DNA from 3 places in the Pseudescherichia vulneris genome. Region 1 is predicted to be linked to each of the others. Evidence: predicted binding sites of a transcription regulator. Region 1 holds the regulator's gene; each other region holds the start of a gene.
What was found. Region 1 encodes LexA, which represses DNA repair genes until DNA is damaged. Its sites were predicted from a motif close to TNCTGTATGTACATACAGNA; they were not measured.
Positions count from the first base shown of each region.

Region 2: FN633_RS02155 (metal-dependent hydrolase) is a predicted target of LexA. The motif match lies at 793-812, and genes of this name have one in related genera.
Region 3: metR (HTH-type transcriptional regulator MetR) is a predicted target of LexA. The motif match lies at 1,039-1,058, and genes of this name have one in related genera.

Region 1 is NZ_LR607338.1:3,656,808-3,659,074, reverse strand. Features, by position in the region: gene plsB (glycerol-3-phosphate 1-O-acyltransferase PlsB) at 1-425, opposite strand, end outside; gene FN633_RS15160 (diacylglycerol kinase) at 555-923, shown strand; gene lexA (transcriptional repressor LexA) at 1,032-1,640, shown strand; gene FN633_RS15150 (CsbD family protein) at 1,896-2,105, shown strand; gene zur (zinc uptake transcriptional repressor Zur) at 2,184-2,267, opposite strand, start outside.
Region 2 is NZ_LR607338.1:535,231-537,497, forward strand. Features, by position in the region: gene hxpB (hexitol phosphatase HxpB) at 35-703, shown strand; gene FN633_RS02155 (metal-dependent hydrolase) at 827-1,417, shown strand; gene FN633_RS02160 (L-cystine transporter) at 1,553-2,267, shown strand, end outside.
Region 3 is NZ_LR607338.1:446,992-449,258, forward strand. Features, by position in the region: gene metE (5-methyltetrahydropteroyltriglutamate--homocysteine S-methyltransferase) at 1-973, opposite strand, end outside; gene metR (HTH-type transcriptional regulator MetR) at 1,090-2,046, shown strand; gene FN633_RS01730 (carboxylate/amino acid/amine transporter) at 1,931-2,267, opposite strand, start outside.

The DNA of each region.
Region 1 (2,267 bases):
GGGTTAACTTCGCCTTTTTCGCGCCCCGGCGAGCGGCCAAACATCACCGATACCGGCACCATCTGCACGTCCAGATCCGGGTGGTTACGGTGGAGATCCAGATAGTCATGGAACAGCTTGACGGAGTCTTCTTTCGGCGTGTACCAGCTAAAAACACGCGGGCCGCTATGGATAAAGATGTAGCGCGGCAGCAGCGCGCCGTCGATCTCCAGCGGCTCCAGCGGGTCGGGCAGCTCATGTGCCAGACACTGAGCACGCAACGTCAGTAAGTCTGCCTTCGAGTTATAAGGCAAAACGTACATAATAGGGCGTGAGGTATCGAGTCCAGGTTCCTGGGCAGGTTCTGCCGGAATCGACTTGCTTTTTACCAACACGCTTAATGGTAAATTCAGTAATTTGTAGTAAATTCGTGGCCAGCCGGACATAAACAATGTGAAGCCTCTGGTTAATAATGCCATTGCGCCGCAAGAATATCAGAAAGCGCGCAGAATATCTTTTGTACCTCGGTACGCTCGCATAGACATTGACGATAATTACGTAAAAAGGTTCTTTTGATGGCCAATAATACCACTGGTTTAACCCGAATCATTAAAGCCGCAGGGTACTCATGGAAGGGTGTTCGTGCGGCATGGCTTAACGAAGCCGCCTTCCGCCAGGAGTCCGTCGCGGTGATCCTCGCCATTGTCATCGCCTGCTGGCTCGACGTAGACGCCATTACCCGCGTGCTGCTTATTGGGTCCGTTGTGCTGGTAATGATAGTGGAGATCCTGAACAGCGCGATCGAAGCGGTTGTCGACCGTATTGGCACTGATTTTCATGAGCTTTCGGGCCGGGCCAAAGACATGGGCTCGGCGGCGGTGCTGATGTCTATTCTGCTCGCGCTGGCAACCTGGGGCATGCTGCTCTGGTCACATTACCGTTAAGGCGCGCAAAATCGGGCTTGCGCGGCGATTTTGCTCAAAATTTGGTTTCAAAAACAGTTTTTGCTGTATATACTCACAGCATAACTGTATATACACCCAGGGGGCGGGATGAAAGCGTTAACAGCCAGGCAGCAAGAGGTGTTTGATCTCATTCGCGATCACATCAGCCAGACCGGCATGCCGCCGACGCGTGCTGAAATTGCGCAGCGTTTGGGATTCCGTTCGCCAAACGCGGCGGAAGAACACCTGAAAGCGCTGGCGCGTAAAGGCGTTCTTGAGATTGTTTCCGGCGCATCGCGCGGGATCCGACTGCTGCAGGAAGAGGAAGATGGTCTGCCGCTGATTGGGCGCGTCGCTGCCGGTGAGCCGCTTCTGGCGCAGCAGCATATTGAAGGTCACTACCAGGTCGATCCATCCCTGTTTAAGCCCAGCGCCGATTTCCTGCTGCGGGTTAGCGGGATGTCGATGAAAGATATCGGCATTATGGATGGCGATCTGCTGGCAGTGCATAAAACGCAGGAAGCGCGTAACGGTCAGGTGATCGTGGCGCGTATCGATGATGAAGTCACGGTAAAGCGGCTGAAAAAGCAGGGCAACACCGTACAGCTGCTGCCTGAAAACAGCGACTTCGATCCTATCGTTGTTGACCTGCGTCAGCAGAACTTCAGTATTGAAGGGCTGGCGGTTGGCGTTATTCGCAACGGCGAATGGCTCTGATATCCTATAAGTGCCTGTGGCAGTTCCTTTTATTCTGTCACAGCGCTTAATCTACTTTTTGCTCCCGCGTTTTATACCTCTTTTTTAACCTTGTCTTCCTGTCGTTTGTGCGCCTCTGAATGGTTAAATATTCCGAATAAATCTCACCCTGGAAAATCCTTAGCTACAATTATTATCACGTTCAGCAGATAACGAACGTAACGAAGGACCAACGAATATTGCTATTCAACACCGAACGATGATGAGGATACCATTATGAATAAAGACGAAGTCGGCGGTAACTGGAAACAGTTCAAAGGTAAAGCGAAAGAGCAATGGGGCAAATTAACGGACGATGACATGACCGTTATTGAAGGTAAGCGCGACCAGCTGGTCGGTAAAATTCAAGAACGTTACGGTTATCAGAAAGACCAGGCCGAGAAAGAAGTTGGCGAATGGGAAACCCGTAACGAGTATCGCTGGTAATCTCTTAGATTAACAGCCTGGATGCCCTACCCGACGGTACAAGGATGTACCGACCTATCTTCTGTTTCTATCCCTACATTAACGCGGTTTTTTCTTCACTAAAATGCTGTGATCGTGCTGGCATTCGCCCTGATGACGGCAGGCTTCCACTTCCGAACATGC
Region 2 (2,267 bases), 3.1 Mb from region 1:
TGTCTATTTATTCCACTCACAAGGAGAGGTTGTTATGTCAACCCCGCGTCAGATCCTCGCCGCTATTTTTGATATGGATGGCTTGCTTATCGACTCCGAGCCGCTTTGGGACCGGGCCGAGCTGGAGGTGATATCCAGCCTTGGCGTCGATATTACCCGTCGCCATGAGATGCCCGATACCCTGGGCCTGCGTATCGATATGGTGGTCGATCTTTGGTACGCCATGCAGCCCTGGAGCGGGCCGGGAAAAGAGGAAGTAACAAATAGGATCATCCAGCGCGCTATCTCCCTGGTCGATGAGCAACGCCCGTTGCTGCCCGGCGTGCTTGAGGCGCTGGCGCTCTGTAAAGCTACAGGATTAAAAGTCGGCCTGGCGTCGGCCTCGCCGCTCTATATGCTGGAGAAAGTGCTCTCCCTTTTCGAGCTGAGCGACTACTTTGATGCCCTCGCCTCGGCGCAGACGCTTCCCTACAGTAAGCCCCACCCGCAGGTTTACCTCGACTGCGCGGCAAAGCTTGGGGTCGATCCCCTCTCCTGTGTAGCGCTGGAGGACTCGGTAAACGGGATGATTGCGGCAAAAGCGGCCCGGATGCGCGCCATCGTCGTGCCTGCGGAGGAGAATCGTCACGATCCGCGCTACGCGTTGGCTAACGTCAAGCTGGAGTCGCTCGCCCAGCTCACCGAGCAAGATTTGCGCGGATAGCGCGCATTTTGCCTGCCTGAGAAAAAAAATGTAAAACGGTGACAAAGTGTTACACCGTCACCTCTTCCGCCTACTGTACAAAAACCCTATACTGTATACTTCGACAGTTGAGTGAGTATGATCATGACGGCGGAAGGACACCTCCTTTTTTCCATTGCCTGCGCGGTGTTTGCCAAAAACGCCGAGCTTACCCCTGTGCTTGCACAAGGGGACTGGTGGCATATCATTCCCTCAGCCATTGTCACCTGCCTGCTGCCAGATATCGATCATCCGAAATCATTTCTTGGTCAGCGCCTGAAATGGATCTCGAAACCGATCGCCCGGGCCTTTGGTCATCGCGGCTTTACCCATAGCTTACTGGCAGTGTTTATCGCCGTGACGCTTTTCTATCTCAAGGTGCCTGATAGCTGGTTTATCCCTGCCGATGTTTTGCAGGGTATGGTGCTGGGCTACCTGAGCCATATTCTGGCAGATATGCTGACCCCTGCTGGCGTCCCGCTGCTCTGGCCGTGCCGCTGGCGTTTCCGCCTGCCTATTCTTAGGCCGCAGCGCGGTAACCAGCTTGAGCGCGTGCTCTGCATGGTGCTCTTTACCTATGCCGTCTGGATGCCGCAGAGCGTACCCGATAACAGCGCCGTGCGCTGGTCTTCTCAGGTTATCAATACCGTGCAAGGCGAGTTCACTCGCTTTATAAATCAGCAATCCGGTCATTAACCAGACGAATTCAACCATTTCCTTATAACCCATTCCATTTGGATATAAGACCTAAATCACACTTCTGCTAACCTTGGCGGCAACAGGGCGGCATGCACGCGCCGCCTGATAAAAAAACCGTTCAGGAGATCTGAAATGAATTTCCCTTTAATTGCGAACATCGTGGTGTTCGTAGTATTGCTATTTGTGCTGGCGCAGACGCGTCACAAGCAGTGGAGTCTGGCAAAGAAAGTGCTGGTCGGTCTGGCGATCGGCGTAGTGTTTGGGCTGGTGCTGCAAGCCATTTATGGTGCGGACAGCCAGGTACTGAAAGATTCCATCCAGTGGTTTAACGTGGTCGGTAACGGCTATGTCCAACTGCTGCAGATGATCGTCATGCCGCTGGTATTCGCCTCTATTCTTAGCGCGGTGGCCCGTCTGCATAACGCCTCCCAGCTGGGTAAAATCAGCGTATTAACCATCGGTACGCTGCTGTTTACCACGCTGATCGCAGCGCTGGTCGGGGTGCTGGTGACGAACCTGTTTGGTCTCACCGCCGAAGGGCTGGTACAGGGTACGGCAGAGACCGCGCGCCTGAACGCCATTCAAAGCAACTACGCGGGCAAGGTCGCCGATCTGAGCGTGCCGCAGCTGCTGCTCTCCTTCGTCCCGAAAAACCCGTTTGCCGATCTGACCGGGGCTAACCCGACCTCCATCATCAGCGTGGTGATTTTTGCCGCCTTCCTCGGCGTGGCTGCACTGAAGCTGCTGAAGGACGATGCGCCGAAAGGCCAGCGCGTGCTAACCGCCATCGATACCCTGCAGAGCTGGGTGATGAAGCTGGTACGTCTGGTGATGCAGCTGACGCCGT
Region 3 (2,267 bases), 3.2 Mb from region 1:
GCGAGCAGGAGGAGGCGACCCACAGATCGCGGTGGCCGACGATGTCTTTAATCTGGGCATATTTCTCAGTGAGATCGGCCCGCCAAACGTTACGACCGTTCACCAGCCCGGCGGAGAGCAGCCAGTCAGCTGGCAGGCGGCGATGCAGCTCGGCTACGTCATCCTTGCCGTGCACCAGGTCAACGTGCAGACCCTGTACCGGCAGCGCGGCAAGGGTATCGAGGTTCGGCGTCACGCCTTCGAAATAGGTGGTCAGCAGTAGATTCACCTGCCCTGCCAGCGCCTCATAGGCGGGCTTGAAGGCGTTCAGCCACGCCTGCGGCAGCTCCAGCACCAGCGCGGGCTCGTCGATCTGTACCCACTCGACGCCGCGTTTTGCCAGCTCGGCCAGCACCTGCTGGTAGACCGGCAGAATAGCGTTCAGCAGGCTCAGGCGGTCAAACGGCTCGCCTTTTACCTTACCCAACCACAGGTACGTTACCGGCCCCAGCAGGATGGGCTTGACCCTGTGGCCCAGCGCCAGCGCCTCGTCCACTTCGTCCAGCAGCTGGGTCCAGGTCAGCGTGAACTGCTGTCCTTGAGTGAACTCCGGCACCATATAGTGATAGTTGGTATTAAACCATTTGGTCATCTCTGCTGCCGCCGCTGGCTCACCGGTAGGCGCTCGGCCACGGCCAATGCGGAACAGGGTGTCGATATCGACCGATCCATCTCTGTTCTGATGACGAGCCGGCACGTTGCCAAGCAGCAGGCTGGTGGTCAGAACATGGTCGTACCAGGCGAAATCGCCCACCGGCAGCAGGTCAATACCCGCCTGCTTCTGCTGCTCCCAGTGGCGAGCGCGCAGCTCCCGGCCTACCGCCAGCAGCGCTTCCTGCGTGGTGTTACCCGCCCAGTAGCTCTCTTGTGCCTTCTTCAACTCGCGACGCAGACCAACGCGAGGAAAACCGAGGGTGTGATTCAGTACTGTCATGGTATGCCCCTTGTGAATTTTAGGATTTTAGACGTCCAGATGTTTACACATCTATATTCGACAGGTACTGTATATTCCTCAAGCGCAAATTGTTCATGGCGAAGTGAAGGACTTTCATGATCGAAATTAAACATCTGAAAACGCTCCAGGCGTTACGGAACAGCGGATCGCTGGCGGCCGCGGCGGCTACGCTGCATCAGACGCAGTCCGCCCTCTCCCACCAGTTCAGCGATCTCGAACAGCGCCTTGGCTTCCGTCTTTTTGTCCGTAAAAGTCAGCCGCTGCGCTTTACGCCGCAGGGCGAGATCCTGTTGCAGTTGGCCAATCAGGTGCTGCCGCAGATTAGCCGTGCGCTTCAGGAGTGTAGCGAACCGCAGCAAACTACACTGCGGATCGCCATTGAGTGTCACAGCTGTATTCAGTGGCTTACTCCCGCGCTTGAGAATTTCCGTAGCAAATGGCCGCAGGTAGAGATGGATTTCAAATCCGGCGTGACCTTCGATCCCCAGCCAGCGTTGCAGCAGAGCGAGCTGGACGTGGTGCTGACCTCAGACATTTTGCCGCGCAGCGGGCTGCACTATTCACCGATGTTTGATTTTGAAGTGCGCCTGGTGCTGGCTCCGGATCACCCTCTCGCGACCCGGGCGCGCATTACGCCGGAGGATATCGCCGCTGAAACGCTGCTGATCTATCCGGTCCAGCGCAGTCGGCTGGATATCTGGCGTCACTTCCTGCAGCCGGCGGGCATTAACCCGATGGTGAAGAGCGTGGATAATACGCTGCTGCTGATCCAGATGGTGGCGGCGCGGATGGGTATCGCGGCGCTGCCGCACTGGGTGGTGGAGAGTTTTGAGCGCCAGGGTCTGATCGTGACCAAGACCCTGGGCGAAGGACTGTGGAGCCGGCTCTACGCGGCGGTGCGCGATGGCGAGCAGCGTCAGCCGGTAACGGAGGCGTTTATTCGCTCAGCGCGGAACCATGCGTGCGACCACCTTCCTTTTGTGCGGAGCGCGGAGCGACCCAGCGGCGATGTACCCATAGGGACGCCACTATCACTGTCCCCCCAAGGATAAAGCTCGGCCAGTGGGGCTGCTCCTGCCAGATGACAAGGTTTACCAGCAGTCCTGCCGGGACGTGCATGTTGTTCATGATGCCGAGTGTACCCGCATCCACCTGGGTTGCGCCGTAGTTCCACATGAAGTAGCCAATCCCTGACGCCACCACGCCGAGAAACACCAGAATGCTCCACTGCAGGTTTGTCTCCGGCAGCTTCTGGGCGTTGCCCAATGCAAAC